DNA from 2 places in the Bacillus bruguierae genome. Region 1 is predicted to be linked to the other one. Evidence: riboswitches for the same ligand, from Rfam matches in the RefSeq annotation. Region 1 holds a riboswitch; the other holds the start of a gene.
The links. Region 1 has a riboswitch for lysine ahead of WAZ07_RS06550 (aspartate kinase). Riboswitches for the same ligand answer to the same signal wherever they lie in the genome.

Region 1 (8,407 bases):
ACAAGAAACAGTACGAACAATTTACGGAATATTCAAAGAATTAGAGAGCTATTTGTTTGAAAAATATCCGTTCCTTGGTAAGTATTTACCAGAAGATATCGTATTTATCACATCACAAGAGCTTGAGGATAAATACCCAGAATTAACACCGAAGGATCGTGAGCATGCGATTGCGAAAGAACATGGTGCCGTCTTTATTAGCGGGATTGGCGGGGCGCTTTGCTCTGGGGAAAAACATGATGGACGCGCATCGGACTATGATGATTGGAAATTGAACGGAGATATTTTATTCTGGCATCCAGTATTGCAGTCTTCATTTGAGTTATCATCGATGGGCATTCGCGTTGACAGTAAATCTCTTGATGAACAATTAACAATAACAGGGGAAGACTTCAAACGTGAATACGATTTCCATAAAGGAATTTTAGAAGATGTACTGCCGTTAACACTTGGTGGTGGCATTGGACAATCAAGAATGTGCATGTACTTTTTACGTAAAGCACATATCGGTGAAGTGCAGTCTTCAGTGTGGCCAGATGAAATGCGTGAAGAGTGCAAAAAGCAAAACATTCACTTGTTCTAAAAGACCGAGCTTTAGAGACTAGACTGTTTTTCATGTCGAATCGCCGATATATTTTAAGAAACGGTCGATATATTGTAAAAAGCGCCGATAAAAGTACCATTTCCGCCGATATATCGGCGGATAAGTAAGAAGGAACCGACCTCCGAAAGGCACCTACGTACTTTTGGAGTTGGTTCCTTGTTTTTTTAATTTACTGATGCAAAACGCTCAATTTTTGCCATAAACGATTCATGAAGTGCTTCGACACCTTTTACTAAATGAAGGCGGTCGATTACGACAGATACTTTAATTTCTGATGTACTTACCATTTTAATGTGAATATGTTCTTCTTGTAATGTTGAGAACATTTTCGCAGCGACACCTGGATTAGATACCATACCTGATCCAACGATCGATACTTTTGCTAAATGGTTTTCATACTCTACAGATTCATATTGCATAGATTCACGATTTTCTTCTAAAACCGCTAGTGTTTCTTTTAAATCATTTGAATGAATAGAGAAGGATAAATGTACAGTTCCTTCATTTGTAATACTTTGAATGATAATATCTACATTAATATGAGCACTTGCTAATGTAGAGAAGACTGCGGAAAGTTTTCCTGCTTGTAGGCCTTTCATTGTTACACGTGTAATATTATCTTCAAATGCAATGCCTTTTACGATTGATTGTTGTTCCATGTCACATTCTCCCCTTACGATTGTTCCGTTTTCTTGTTCCATGCTTGAGCGAACTTCTAACATAACATTATGATTTTTTGCAAATTCGACTGCTCTTGGGTGAAGTACACCAGCGCCTAAATTTGCAAGTTCTAACATTTCATCATAGGAAATTTCATCTAATTTGTAAGCGTCTTTTACAACGCGAGGATCAGTTGTATAAACACCTGTTACATCAGTATAAATATCACATTTTGTTGCTTGTAATGCTGCAGCTAATGCAACTGCAGTTGTATCGGAACCGCCGCGGCCAAGCGTTGTAATTTCCTGATCTCTGCTTAATCCTTGGAAACCAGCTACAACAACAATCGTTCCTTTTTGTACATAAGATTGAATACGCTCTATATTTATGTCGATAATTCTTGCGCTGCCGTGTACGGGCTCTGTTGTAATACCAGCTTGCCAGCCAGTGAATGAAATTGCCTCATACCCTTTTGTTTGCAAGGCCATTGTTAATAAAGAAATTGAAATTTGCTCACCTGTTGTAAGTAACATGTCCATTTCTCGTTTACTAGGTTGATCTGTAATACTAGCAGCTAAAGATACTAATTCATCTGTACTATGTCCCATTGCAGAAACGACCGCTACAATTCCGTGTCCTCTTTCATATTCCTCAATGATTAAATCGGCAACATGTTGAATCCGTTCGATATTTCCGACAGATGTACCACCAAATTTTTGAACAATAATCTCCATGATAAGAGCCCTCTTTCAAGTTAATATAGATAAATAAATTAGGGAAAATGTTGTTAAACATAAGATGGGAAGTATAGATCTTCCTGTAAGTTATCGAAAGCAAATAAAAAACACCATCTCAAATAGGTGAGGATGGTGCTGTTACAGGAAAAAGGAAACAGAAAACGGAGCTAATAAAAAAACCGCCAAAAAAGAAGATGATCATAAAAAACATGATCTCTCTTTTTTGTAGATAGCTCTTCATATATACACCGCTGTATATATGACAGTTCTGTTTCTATTCGAAAACAGCCCCAATGTATATGCTCAGAGGAACATATACATTTCGGCAACTTTTCCTTTCATCTACATTCACTGACAATCTCTGTGTCTCCTATAGAATACTCATAAAAGTTGCGACCTCTATCTCACGTCATTAGGCGAGAGTAATTGGTTGTATGAAGTTGTTTGTAACATTTGTTCTATAGTAATCAAAATGTTGAGAGAAATCAAGTGGGTTATAAAAATTTTGAAAATTAAAATGGTTTATTGGTAAAATGAAAATGATATGTGGTTGAAAGGGGTAAATATTACAAATTTCACATATGGATGGAGGAGTGGGAATGAAAAAACAAAACCCCATTTATGTAAAAACCGAAATAGAAACTACAATGGATGAACTTTGGAAGTATACACAAGATCCAAAGATACATACGGAATGGGATGCACGGTTTACAGAAATATCGTATTTAGAGAAGAACGAAGGCGAACCACAGCATTTTTTATATAAAACAAAAATTGGTTTCGGACTTGAAATTGCTGGAGAAGGAGAATCAATAGGAGAATTACAAAAAGAAGGCGGGGAACGCATTTCGTCACTGAAATTTTGGACAGATAGTAAGCTTTCGTTAATTTCGGTAGGGAGAGGCTATTGGAAGTATAAACCGAATGAGAATAAGGTTCGCTTTAAAACGCAGTATGATTATGAAACGAGGTTTGGAGGTATAGGAAGATTTATAGATTCATATATATTTCGTCCGTTATTAGGGTGGGCAACAGCTTGGAGTTTTGATGCCTTGAAATTGTGGTTAGAAAAAGGATTTCATCCGCGTTTATTATTAAAAAGAGCTATTACATATTATCTCATTTGCTTTTTGTTGTCTTTTGTGTGGATCTATCAAGGTCTTATTCCGAAAATTTTATATACTCATCCAGAAGAGGTACAGATGCTTTCCAAGCTTATTGGTTCAGAAAATTACGCTGCCGCAATGATTAAAATGGTTGGATTTTTGGAAATTGTGTTTGGGGTGATCTGGTTGTTACCTTTCCAAAAACAGAAATTATTTTTTCTTCACACTTTTATAATATTAATATTGACAGCTGCGGCGGGATTTACAAATATCGCTAGCTTTATGCAACTTTTTAATCCGATTACGTTAAACATCATATTAATTGGACTCTCAATAATCGGTTATATGAATAGCAATAACTTACCGCAAGCGAAGAATTGTAAGAGAAGTAGAAAGGAGTAGAAAATTGACTTCCATTTACGAAACATTATTAGAAGAATCCTATCATCAGTTACACCCAAAGTTACAAAAACGGTATGCAATTACAGAAGAATATAGTTTTACAGGTGAAGGGAGGATGGACGAAATTACAGAAGGTTCTGCTGCTGTAAGAATGTTTTTAAAAGTAGCAGCAAAATTCCGGATGTTCTTTTCGGAAAGAGGGACAGAAGTACCATTTATTATCCAAAATAAAGCAGAGAAAGACAGTAAAGGAGAGACATTTGTAAGATGGAATCGGATGTTTTTATTCGGTGAAAAAAAGCGTTATTTTCATGCTGTTATGTATTTGAATGGTAAACAAAATGAAATTGTCGATTATTTTGGTGAACCGCATTTGCTCGTATCGACGTTAGCGTTTCACGTTGATGCAAAAGGAGCGATGCATATTTCATCTAAAAAACAATGGTTCTACTTATGCGGAATGAAGATTCCGTTGCCAAAGTTTTTATATGGACAGGCAAAGATTATAGAAAGTTATGATGATGAATTAGAGTGTTATCGAATACAAGTACAAGTACAAAATCCATTATTAGGACCGCTTTTCTCCTATAAGGGAACGTTTAGAGAAAGGGATATAAATTTATGCGAAATATAATAATTGGTTGCATCTATTATGTTATTTTTCTTATATTAGAATGGCTAAATCTGCACCCTGTTGAATTGATTATATTATTGTCTATTCTTGTATTTATCCCAATGGCGTTTTCTATTGTAGATAAGAAAAAAAGAAATGGAGACGAACTATTTTGTTATAAGCTCGCAGCATTTTTTTATCCGATTGCAGCAATAAGTGCAATGCTTGCTTTTGTAACAGACTATTTTCCATTTGCGATAATTTGGTTTTTATATACCGGTATTGTCGCACTGTTTGGAGTATCCCGATTGTTAGAAAGAGGATGGAAACCGTTAGAAGAAACTGCAATTGATAGTGGATTTATATATTTATTTTTAGGTGGATTTTGGTTCTTTGCCTCTGTAGCAAATATACCAATTATGCAGTTTAGTTCAGATATTGTTTTACTCACAGCGGCTCATTTTCATTACTCTGCTTTTTTACTTCCCTTGTTTGCCGGTTTGTTAGGGAGGAAACAACAAGAGAAAAGTAAGTTGTATACAACCGCTATGTTCATTATGATTATTTCACCAATGACAGTTGCAATCGGGATTACATATTCAAGAACGTTTGAATTTTTTGCAGTGTTACTCTATCTTATTTCCCTTTATATTTACGGGATTTTTGTATGGAAAACAAAGTTTACTTCAAAGAGTGCAAAAATTCTTCTTATCATCTCGTCTAGTACACTTATGGTAACTATTCTTTTCTCGCTTTTCTATTCATATGGCAACTTTAAGCATGTCATGACGATTACGATTGCGCAAATGGTTTGGATTCATGGAGTTGTGAATGGAATGGGTGTAGCATTCCCTGGTTGTATTGGCTGGATGATTGAAAAAGCTGCACCGACATATATGCGTTATGGAAAACCGATGAGTCGTATAAAAGGTAAGATGAAAATTGGAAAAAATGTTTTATTAGAAAATAACTTAATAGAGGAGAACGAATATACAGGCCTTATAAATAAAGTGATAGATTTTGATAGTAAACAGTTTAATACAAAGAATGTATCACCACTTATTATTGATTTTTATGAGAACACGAAAGAATATGAGTTAAAAGCAACTATTCACTGGTCACGCTGGTTTTGGCCATTTGCTTTTTTGTATGAAAAAATAAGCCGACGTGTACAACAAATTCATTTAGGAATGGGAGATCGCTTAGAGAGGATGGAAGGAGAAATTGTTGCTATAAAAGATGAAAAAGACGGTAGAAATGACGTTAGAGCCTGGGTTCGGAAAAACGAACTGAATGAAACAATCTTTGTCGCGCTCTATTCTCAGCATGAATATAACGAGGAAACATACATGAATATTGCATTGCCATTACCATATGCGAATATGACGGGCATTTTAAAACTGCGTAATGATAAGAAACATCTTATTATTACGAGTCGATTAAGGAATAGTGCAAGAGGGGATGAGGGGATTTATTTACATAGCCGCTTCTTTACGATTCGCTTGCCACTCACAGAAACGTTTACGATAAGAGAGAAGGATGCAACAACGTTAACAGCACATCATCAAATGTGGCTGTTTGGCGCAAAGTTTCTAGAGATTGATTATGAAATAGAACAAAAAGAGAATATTGCATAATAAAAAATGAGTTTGGTATGATGCCAAGCTCATTTTTTGTTAGGTGTTCTATATAAATTTATTTTAAATTTTGATATATAAGTCTCTGCTATGCAGAATACAGCATGATCGCTACTTGCTTTTTTGTTTTAAACATTGCATGTGGAAGGAAAAGGCACTGACCATCTCTGTGCGCGGCCAGATGCTCTCGTCCTCCAAAAAAAGAAAGGGTTTTTTAACTTGTATATATAGTGAATCTTAAGAATTCTTAAGAATTTACCTACAAGAAACTTAAAAAATTTCTGAGAAGATACGAATAGATACTAAGAGATAGGGGATGAAGTTATGAAAAGTGCTGTAGTAGAGGTAAATCAAGTAGAAAAAGTATATGGGAAGAGAAATGAAAATCACTCAAGGGTATTAAAAGGAATAACGTTATCGGTAAAAGAAGGTGAGTTTGTTGGGATCATGGGTCCATCGGGATCAGGGAAAACGACGTTGTTGAATGTGATTTCGACACTTGATCAAGCGACTAGTGGTACGGTGGAAATTGCTGGAACAGATATTGTGAATATGAAAGGAAATGCATTATCTGATTTTAGAGCGCAAAAGCTAGGATTTATTTTTCAAGATTTTAATCTTCTTGAAAACCTTTCAATTTATGAAAATATTGCATTGCCGTTGTCACTGCAAGGAGTGTCTTCAAAAGAAATTGCAGGAAAAGTACAAGAGGTAGCGATAAAACTTGGGATAGAAGCAATTTTAGAGAAATACCCAACTGCAGTTTCTGGTGGTCAAAAGCAGCGTACAGCAGCAGCTCGTGCACTCGTACATAATCCAGCAATTATTCTTGCAGATGAACCAACAGGAGCACTTGATAGTAAAAATGCGAAAAGTTTATTAGAAGCGATGCATGATTTACATGAAAATCATCACGTTAGCATTATGATGGTAACGCATGATGTGTTTAGTGCAAGTTATTGTGAACGTATTTTATTTATCCAAGATGGATTGCTTTATAAGGAAATTCACCGCAATGGAAGTAGAGAAGCATTTTATCAAGATATTTTAAATGTGCTTGGAAAAATGAGTTCTTCCAAGGAAGCGATATAAGGAGATGAGGACATGTTACTGAAATTATCGATACATAGTATACGAAAGATGATGAAAGATTATCTTGTTTTGTTAATTGGTCTTATCGTTAGTATAAGTATTTTTTATATGTTTCAAACGATGGCTTTAAATACTGAATTTACGAAAGAAAATAGTATTATTAGCAGCATTCGTATTGTCTTTGGGATTGGTTCTGTGTTACTTTCGTTTATTACCTTATTTTACATTCTTTATGCAAATTCATTTTTGCTTACACTGCGTCGAAAAGAATTAGGAATGTATATGATGCTTGGTGCAAAAAAGAAAAAGGTTGCACAGCTGCTTTTTATCGAAACATTGGGGCTTGGAATGGTTGCTTTAATGATTGGAAATATAGTGGGGATTGGATTAGCAAGTGCGGTAGGGAAGGTTCTTATAAAAGGTATGGATGTATCAGCGAAGGGATACGAGGCGTTTTATATTCCTGCTTTAATTGCAACGTTACTTTTCTTCTTTGTTCTTTTTGCAGTGACAGGGATGATTAATAGCATTCGTCTTCTGCGCAAAACAGAATTAGAGCTTATACGAGAAGATGAAACGCAAGATGAGGTAGAAAAAAGTAAACTTCGTATTACGGTTTTTACGGTGCTTGGAATATTGATGCTAGGCATTGGATATTACTCGATCATTCATGTGAATGAATTGCAGGAAATGGGACTTATAGTTGCAACAATTTGTACGACAATTGGAACTTATTTTATATTTGGTTCATTATTGCCTTTATTTGTTACGATGTTAAAAAGAAATAAAAAAAGAAACGAAGCAGGACTTAATAGCTTTACACTTGCACAGCTACGTTTTCGAATTAATAGTTTATCAAGAGTATTAGGGACAGTTTCTATGTTGATTGCACTAGGTGCTGGTGCGATGACAGCTGGGATGGCGTTTCAAAAAAATGTTGGAATGACAACGGAATTTTCGCGAGTGTATGATGCGACGATTCATGATCCAAATGCAGAAGAGATAAAAGAATTAAAGCAAATGAACATTATAGAAGAAAAGAAATATTCTTATAAAGAAAATAACGAAGCGGTTTACTTTTTACGTGACGATTTACTTAATCAGCCACCGCTTATTTCGGAGCACAAAAGTGCAAAGAAAAGTAAAAAGCCAATCCGTGTTCGTGTAAGTGAGGGACTTTCTGAACCAATATACACATCGCTTGAGAAGCGGGAAACGCAGCAATATCCAAGTATGCCTGGGCAATGGGAGGATGCACTCGTTCGTGAATTTCAAATTAGTTACAATCAATTTGGCGGAAAGCCGCTTCGCATCGCTGATAAAGAAAATTATGAAAAATTACAAGGAACAGTGCACTCACTCCTTTTAATTCGCGTAGATAATTTGCAAAAATATAAACCGATTCTTACAAAAATAGATCAACGACAAAAAGAAGTTGCACAAAAAAATATCGGGGAAGAAGTACCAATGCAAACGAAAATGACGACGTATCAGTATATGTATACTTTTATGAGCGGTACAATGTTTATGGGATTTTTCCTAGGCGCTTCTTTTCT
Region 2 (8,407 bases), on a different contig from region 1:
ACTTGTCCTTGAACTTGGCGGAAAAGATCCTGGTATTGTACGCGAGGACGCAGACTTACAAGAAGCTGCCAAACATATTATTAGCGGGGCATTCTCTTACTCCGGTCAACGATGCACAGCGATTAAACGCGTACTTGTACATGAACATGTAGCAGATGAACTTGTTCGCTTATTAAAAGATGAAATTGCAAAGTTATCTGTTGGTTCTCCGGAACAAGACAGCACGATCGTACCATTAATCGATGATAAATCTGCTGATTTCGTTCAAAGTTTAGTAGACGATGCAGTGCAAAAAGGTGCAACTGTTGTCATCGGCAACAAACGTGAGCGTAACTTAATCTATCCAACACTTCTTGATCATGTAACGGAAGATATGAAAGTCGCTTGGGAAGAGCCATTCGGTCCGATTCTTCCAGTCATTCGCGTTTCTTCTGACGAACAAGCAATTGAAATTGCAAACAAATCTGAGTTTGGTTTACAAGCAAGTGTATTTACAAAAGATATTAACAAAGCATTTCACATCGCAAACAAAATTGAAACAGGCTCTGTTCAAATTAACGGACGCACTGAGCGCGGCCCAGATCACTTCCCATTCATCGGTGTAAAAGGTTCTGGTATGGGCGCACAAGGTATTCGTAAAAGCCTTGAATCTATGACACGCGAGAAAGTAACAGTATTGAATTTGATGTAAAGACAGAAAACCTCTTTTTTAGGTGGGCGAGAGCACCTGGCCATGCATAGTAGCGGTCAGGGCTTTTTTCTGCCACTTGCGAGGTTTCAAACAAAAAAACAAAGTAAAAAGAAGTAGAAAATAATTTCTACTTCTTTTTATATTTTATAAAAATGGTTGCTAGCACTATATTTCTCTCGCACACACTCTATATCATTTTCATATATATATATTAACTTCTGATAGAGAGGAGGCGTTCTTATGGCAGTATCAAGATTAAACGGCCTAGTGGAAGGCGACAAAATTCGTGTGTTTTCAGCAGGACGTGAAATTGACGGTCAAGGCGTTTTCATTCGCGTAGAAAACAACTTCTTAGTTTGGGTTGATAACTTTGCAAATATCAACGTTACAAGCTTAGATACAATTAGCGTTCGTAAAGTTTCCTAATTACCTATAAAATTGTTTTACACTTTCACAAAAAGACACTGGGTCTATATCAAAAGGAGTTATATTAATCCTTTTTGAATAGACTCTGTTCAGATTAACGATGCACAAACTATTCGTAAGAATTTTGAATCTATGACGTGTGAGAAAATAACAGTATTGCATGTAATGTAACTCTATAAAAATGGTTGCTAGTACTACCTCTCTCTCGCACACACTCTCTAACATTTTCATATATATATATTAACTTCTGATAGAGAGGAGGCGGACTCATGGCAGTATCAAGATTAAACGGCTTAGTAGAAGGCGATAAAATTCGCGTTTTTTCAGCAGGAAATGAAATTGACGCTCAAGGTGTTTTCATTCGTGTAGACAACAACTTCTTAATCTGGGTGGATAGCTTTGCAAATATTAACATTACAAGTTTAGATACAATTAGCATTCGTAAAGTTTCCTAATTACCTATAAAATTATTTAACCCTTTCACAAAAAGATACTGGGCCTATTCAAAAAGAGTTATACATACCCTTTTTGAATAGACTCTTTTTTTATAATACGCTTTACACTTTTTATATGACTAATGGTTAAATCATAATCTACGTTAATCCAATATAACCATTCATTTGTACACTCAATAAAGATCCCTTCTGTACTTGTTTCCCCGTCAAATACTTCTATCTTATCTCCTAACGAAAAAAGAGGAGGTAATGCACTCTTTTCTGTTTTTTTACTTACATTCGTTTGTATATTATAGAGTAACCTCATACATTGTTCTAAAGAAACTGCGAGTTCTTCATTTTGTTTTTTTAGCTCCTCTATCGGATCCGGTTTTTCACACCTGTACATTTCCTTTCCACATATAAAACAGTTTCTCTTTAACCAGCTCTCCATCCGTTTATCCCTCTCAAATAAAGTGCTCTTCATGATAAAAGCTGCACTTTCTCCTTCTTTTATATACATATTGTATGATGCAAATCCAGAAGTTGTTTCATTATTTAAAACATACTTTATTATCTCAATCATCTGATTATATTTATTTGCATTGACGAATAAAAATCCATTTGTTACCCTTGGTTATGTTAACTTTATATATAAATCCTCATTCGTATCTCGGTGAGGTAGAGGTTGCAATTATTAATAGTATGATTTGGGAGATGTGTGGCATCGCTGAACAAATCTGAAAGGAATAATTGCCGAAGCAAGAAGTATCCACAACGCTTTTTTGCTGGGTCTGCATTGAATAAGTGCAGGACTGTCACAAGCTGTTTGCTTGTGGAGAGCTATCGAGAGATATGTCCGTGGGTTTCTTAATAAGATTGAGAAGCGCGTGAACATATACGCGCTTTTTTGTTTTGTTTGGAACTTCAAACACATACATATCTCCTCGCTTGACTTGGTTATACTAATTTTGGAGGTAGTTTCTATGCAACAAAAAAAATGGGGTTTTTGGGTACTCACTGCATTTGTAGTTGGAAATATGGTCGGAGCTGGTATTTTCATGGTTCCGAGTACATTAGCACAAACAGCTAGTCCTCTTGGTGTTACATTAGCTTGGTTAACGACAGGATTTGGCGTGTTAATGTTAGCTCTTGTTTTCGGTAATTTAGCAATTCGTCGTCCCGATTTAACAACAGGTCCGCAAAGTCATGCTTATGCACTCTTTTCTTCACAAAAAACGAAAAAAATGGCGGGTTTTAGCATCGTATGGGGCTACTGGGTTGCAAACTGGGCAAGTAACGTAGCGATCATTACATCATTTGCTGGTTATTTATCGCTCTTTTTCCCAATTATGAAAGATACGCATGTATTATTTTCAATCGGAACGTTCAACATTGAAGTTGGAAAACTAATTACGTTCTCTATTTGTACCCTTTTACTGTGGGGGACACATATGATTTTAACGAACGGCATAAACGGTGCTGGGAAATTGAACTTCCTTGCAACAACAACGAAAGTAACAGGATTCCTTCTCTTCATTGTGGTAACGTTATTTGCCTTCCAAGCATCTAAACTTGGACAATGGTATACACCGATTATTGATAAAGAAGGCGTTTCACACGGACTATTATCACAAGTAAACTTAGCTGCCTTAACAACACTTTGGGCCTTTATCGGCATCGAGTCAGCTGTCTTATTATCAAACCGTGCTGTTTCACCAAAAACAGTAAAACGCGCAACTGTTACTGGCTTACTATTAACAGTTGGTATCTATTTAGGAATTACAATCTTAACAATGGGCGTTCTTCATGTCGATAAACTACAAGCATCTGAACGACCATTAGCAGATGCATTATCTGCAGCAATGGGACATGGCGGCGGAAAATTAATGGCGCTGCTTGCACTTACTTCTTTATTTGGATCCATCCTAGGTTGGGTTTTATTAAGTTCAGAAGTACCATATCAAGCAGCAAAAGAAGGATTCTTTCCATCTTTCTTTACAAAAACAAATAAAAAAGGGAGCCCGATTTATTCGCTTCGTATAACAAACATTATGTCGCAAGTGTTCCTATTCTCAACACTATCCGGGACAATTGCCGAGGCGTATACATTTGTTATTACCGTTTCAACACTTGCCTACTTAATTCCATATCTCGTTTCACCAATCTTCCAGCTTAAACTTGTTATGACAGGTGAAACATACGAAAATCAAAAAGGTTCTCGTATCATAGATGGAATCATTGCGGCTATTGCACTTATTTATGCACTATGGGTTATTAAAACAGGATCTTCTGATGTGAAAACATTCCTGCTTGGCATTGGATTATTTATCGTCGGATTTGCATTCTATCCATTAATGAAACGTGATGAGAAAAAAGAGAAACAAAACGAGCAAGTTGCCTAAAAAGGTAGCTTGCTTTTTTATGTACATATAAAGAAAGAAAACCTCTTCTTTAGGGTGGACGAGAGCATCTGGCCGTGTGTGGTAGCGGTCAGGACCTTTTTCTGCCACGTGCGGTGTGAAAACAAAAGATATTTTCCAAATTCACCCATGATATCGTGATGTGCATATGATAAAATAACAGAAAAAGGAATAAGGAGTATTTGCAACATGTTACAAGTTTTCAAAAAGAGAAGTGTTGTGCACATTATAGGATATTTATTAGGGATTCTTGGATGCGTTCTCAATTTAACTGTGTGTATTCGCAAATTTTATTTAAATATGGAAATGATAATAGCTCTTTCCTGCCTGCTCATATCGACAATTTTTGTCTTATTCGCGATTATTCTAAACCGCCCATCTCTTATGTGTTTAGCTGTCTTCCCTACTTTACCTATTATGTCTTTGCCTATAATGGTATTAATAATAGCTAATTGCATGTATATTGCAGCAAGCCTATGCATGACAACCGAACACATACCTAAAAAAGGAAAACAGAAAAATAAAAGACTAGAACATTTTCGAAAAAATGGGTATTGAGTCGCTTCGAAGACCTGTTCATATATTTCAAATCGTAACAATCTACAATATAGAGGTGGCTATAGTGACAATCGAAACACTTTGGACGAGTCGTTTCCAGCAACATCTACAAAAAATCACGATGTACTTTGCTCGTATTGTAAGTGGTCTAGTTTATAGCTTCCTTATTCTTTTTGGCACTGGCGGCTATTATTATGCAAAATTTCTTCGTTCCTTTCCATCTGAGTCTGTTGCATTAACCATTGTGATGATTTTACTTACGGTTATACTCACTCGTTCTCCCATTCGAACATTTTTACAAAAGCCAGATATCCTATATCTATTGCCGATAGAAGAAAAACTAGCCTACTATGTTAAGCGTTCTCTTTTATATAGTTATATCATGCAACTCTTTCCATTATTATGCGCGGTACTCATCATTACACCTCTTGCCCAGCAATCATTACATACAACTCCCGCTTTTTTATGCGGAGTCTTTGTCATTCTTGCTTTTATAAAGTGGTGGAATATGTACATACATTGGACATATAGAAATACAGACTTTGCTTCATACTGGTTACTTATTCGGATATTCTGCAATGCAGCTATTACATATACAATATTTCAATTCTCTTCCATTACGGTTGTAGGAAGTATACTCCTTGTCATAACGCTCTTATTTTTATATACGATGAACAAACAAAAAAGGCACATTCGTTGGGAATATTTAATAGAGCAAGAAGAACAAATGGACATGCGCTTTTATCAATTTGTACATTTCTTTACAGATGTACCGCAAATTAAACAACAAGTCAAACAAAGAAAGTGGCTCACCACCTGGATTGAACAAATCTTGTATAAAAAACAATCTCCTTTTTTATATTTGTATAGTTTATCCTTTGTACGTACTAACGATTACTTTGGTATGTATATACGATTAACTTTAGTAGGAGGCTTTCTTTCCTACTACATTCCCACCTTTATTGGAAAAGGAATCGTCACGTTATGTTTCCTATACATATCATTTTTACAACTTCGTGCTCTTTGGAATTATTTTTCGGGAAATAGTATTGTAGCATTGTATCCAGTTTCACTTGTAGAGCGAAAGCGGGCTTTTATGACGTTTATCTATAGAGTGAGTTTTATACAGTTTTTGTTCTTTTTCGGGGTTATTTTACTGAAATAAAAAGAATCCATTTTGATCACAATGGATTCTTTTTATTTCGAACATTGCCGAAGGGTCTTTATTCCCTGTCGAATCGCCGATATATTAGAAAAACCGCCGATAAATACATCATTTGCACCGATATATCGTGAAAATCGCCGATAAACTTAATTCCGAGTATAGGCAGTAGTTGGAAGCAAGGAGTAAACGTTCGTATCATATGCAACATTATTTTGATATATATAATTTCTAAGAACGCCTTCTTTTTGAAAGCCTAATTTTGTTAGTAGTACATTAGATGCTTTATTTTCTGTAAAAACAACTGCTCCAATCCGAGTTAAATGTAGCTCATGAAATCCGTATGATATAACTTTTAAAACTGCTTCAGCGGCATACCCTTTTCCCCAGTGTTCAGGTAAAAGGGCATAAGCGATTTCCGCTCTCTTATGTTCGAAAGACCAGTCATGAAATCCAATCGTTCCAATAATTCCTTCTGTTTCTTTTATTTGAATTCCCCATTTTATCCCACGTTTTTCTTTATAGTTATTTGAAAAATTCCTAATTATATTTTCAACCTGTTCTAGATCTGTTAATGGATTTTGTCCGTAGTAACGTAATACATCCTCATTTGAAAAGCAATTCAATATTCCTTGTGCATCATCTTCTATTAGTTCTCTCAAAATTAGTCTTTCTGTTTTTAAAATAGGAAACATTCTCCCACTTCCTTGTTCTATATATATTCACTTTGATTTTTTAACATACAAATCGCTACTATGTAGAATACAACATGCCCACTACTGGCCTGCTCCTTTTGTTTCAAACCTCGCATGTGGCAGAAAAAGGCCCTCCCCTAAAGAGGGGGTTTTATATCGGGTTTCAATTTACATTTATATATAACACTTTACCCATTAAATCTTCCCATCAAAATAGTATTATAGTAATTTCCATCCGATAAAATTTTATCATTTTTTAAAATCCCTTCTACTTCAAAACCGTATCTTTCATAAAGACTTTTCGCTTTATCGTTCGTTTCAAGAACATTCAAAGTGATTTTCTTAATTCCATGCGAGTCTGCCCAATTGATGGATTCTGTTAAGAAGTTCTTTCCAATACCGTATCCCCAATACTCTTGTAATACGCACACGCCAAATTCTACTTTATGAGATGTTCTTTTCAATTTGTTCCCTTCACACCTTGAAAAACCTGCAATTCTTCCATTCACTTCAGCTACTAAAAATAGATTACTCACACTGTCTGTATCCTCTTTAATGATTTTTTTAAAACCAGCTTCATCTATGTATGCTTCGCCTTTTTCTCTATCTAAATTCTCTGTTTCGCCATCTATTTGTAATCGTACTTCAGATAAATTTTTTGCATCTTCTTCCATTGCTGACCTAATCATATAACGTATATTACGACTATAAAATTCTTTTGGGCTAATTTTCATTATAATTATCTCCTATATAAATCTGTTTTAATGTTTCGACACATAATTCACCGCTATGCAGAATACAACACGCTCGCTACCGACCCGCTCTTTTGTTTCAAACCTTGCATGTGGCAGGAAAAGGCCCTGACCGCTCCATGCGCGGCCAGATGCTCTTGTCCTCCCCTAAAAGAAAGGGGTTTTATGTCGTTTTTTTAGCTTATATACATATCTTCTATCTTTCACACTTACTTTAATATAATAGAAAGGTTAATAAAACAAGTAGCCTTCTCATTATCCTATCTTCTCTACCTTCTCCCCTTGACGATGATACATATCAACTGCTTTCTTAAATAAGACAATACTACTAATTCCTATGAAGCAGTACAAGATACTCATTCCCCAAGATGCAATAACGGAACCAATCATAATGCCGAGCGTTCCAACCATCTTTGCGATTTGAAAGACCATGCCGTTTATGGCCATATAAGAACTTCTCGCATCGTCTCTTGCCATATCTGCCCGAATCGATTGGCTGACTGGCACATACATCATTTCTCCAATTGTTTGGAACAAACCTGCGAGTAATAAAACCCATAGACTGTTACTTGCTCCAAATATCGTAAATCCAATTGTATAGATAAATAAACCTGTATACAGTACTTTCCGGTCCTCAAAGTGATTCATGATTTTTACTATAAGCGCTGAAAAGAAAACGACTAGTACTGTATTTTCAGTGGAGATCCAGCTTAGCATCCGAATCCCTGTTAAGTCAAAACTATTTCCGTTCCAAAGTGAAAATGTTATCGTTTCAAATTCTTTTTGCAGACGGACACCGATATAGTTATTAATTTGAAACTCTAATGATAATGCGCATATACTTCCTAAACATAATACGATAAATGCCTTGTCTTTCACGACTACTCGGTAATTGCTCACCATATCTGTTAATACGTTTTTCTTTTCTACTTTCTTTTGAACGACATATACTTCTTCCATGTAAACTGTAATTAAATACAGTGTTAATAATGCAATACCTGTCAGCAGCATAAATAATTGAAAACGATAATGTTCAAAGAGAAGTCCGCCGAAAATCGCACCGATCGCAATCGATAAATTGATTGCCCAGTAATTAATGCTGTACATCATTTTTCGGTTTTCCGGTGTACTTACATCAATTAGCATTGCTTCTGTTGCTGGATTCATCACGCCAGAACCGATGCTATTGATCAGTAAAAATACAAATGTAAGCCAAGCTGAATCTATATAGTCTGAGTTCACAACTCCCATGCAAGCAATAGAAAT

Region 2: it holds a riboswitch for lysine, as region 1 does, so the genes downstream of both, WAZ07_RS19845 (amino acid permease) here and WAZ07_RS06550 (aspartate kinase) in region 1, are expected to answer to the same signal.

Annotation. Positions count from the first base shown of each region.
Region 1 covers NZ_JBAWSX010000002.1:473,426-481,832, forward strand. Annotated here, with positions in the region: gene asnA (aspartate--ammonia ligase) at 1-583, shown strand, start outside; gene WAZ07_RS06550 (aspartate kinase) at 769-1,998, opposite strand; lysine riboswitch at 2,224-2,411, opposite strand; gene WAZ07_RS06555 (DoxX-like family protein) at 2,601-3,509, shown strand; gene WAZ07_RS06560 (DUF4166 domain-containing protein) at 3,514-4,143, shown strand; gene WAZ07_RS06565 (YndJ family protein) at 4,131-5,759, shown strand; gene WAZ07_RS06570 (ABC transporter ATP-binding protein) at 6,084-6,851, shown strand; gene WAZ07_RS06575 (ABC transporter permease) at 6,864-8,407, shown strand, end outside.
Region 2 covers NZ_JBAWSX010000014.1:55,539-63,945, forward strand. Annotated here, with positions in the region: gene WAZ07_RS19825 (NADP-dependent glyceraldehyde-3-phosphate dehydrogenase) at 1-691, shown strand, start outside; gene WAZ07_RS19830 (hypothetical protein) at 932-1,117, shown strand; gene WAZ07_RS19835 (hypothetical protein) at 1,387-1,572, shown strand; gene WAZ07_RS19840 (hypothetical protein) at 1,631-1,960, opposite strand; lysine riboswitch at 2,226-2,405, shown strand; gene WAZ07_RS19845 (amino acid permease) at 2,538-3,956, shown strand; gene WAZ07_RS19850 (ABC transporter permease) at 4,597-5,697, shown strand; gene WAZ07_RS19855 (GNAT family N-acetyltransferase) at 5,844-6,389, opposite strand; gene WAZ07_RS19860 (GNAT family N-acetyltransferase) at 6,578-7,123, opposite strand; gene WAZ07_RS19865 (MDR family MFS transporter) at 7,397-8,407, opposite strand, start outside.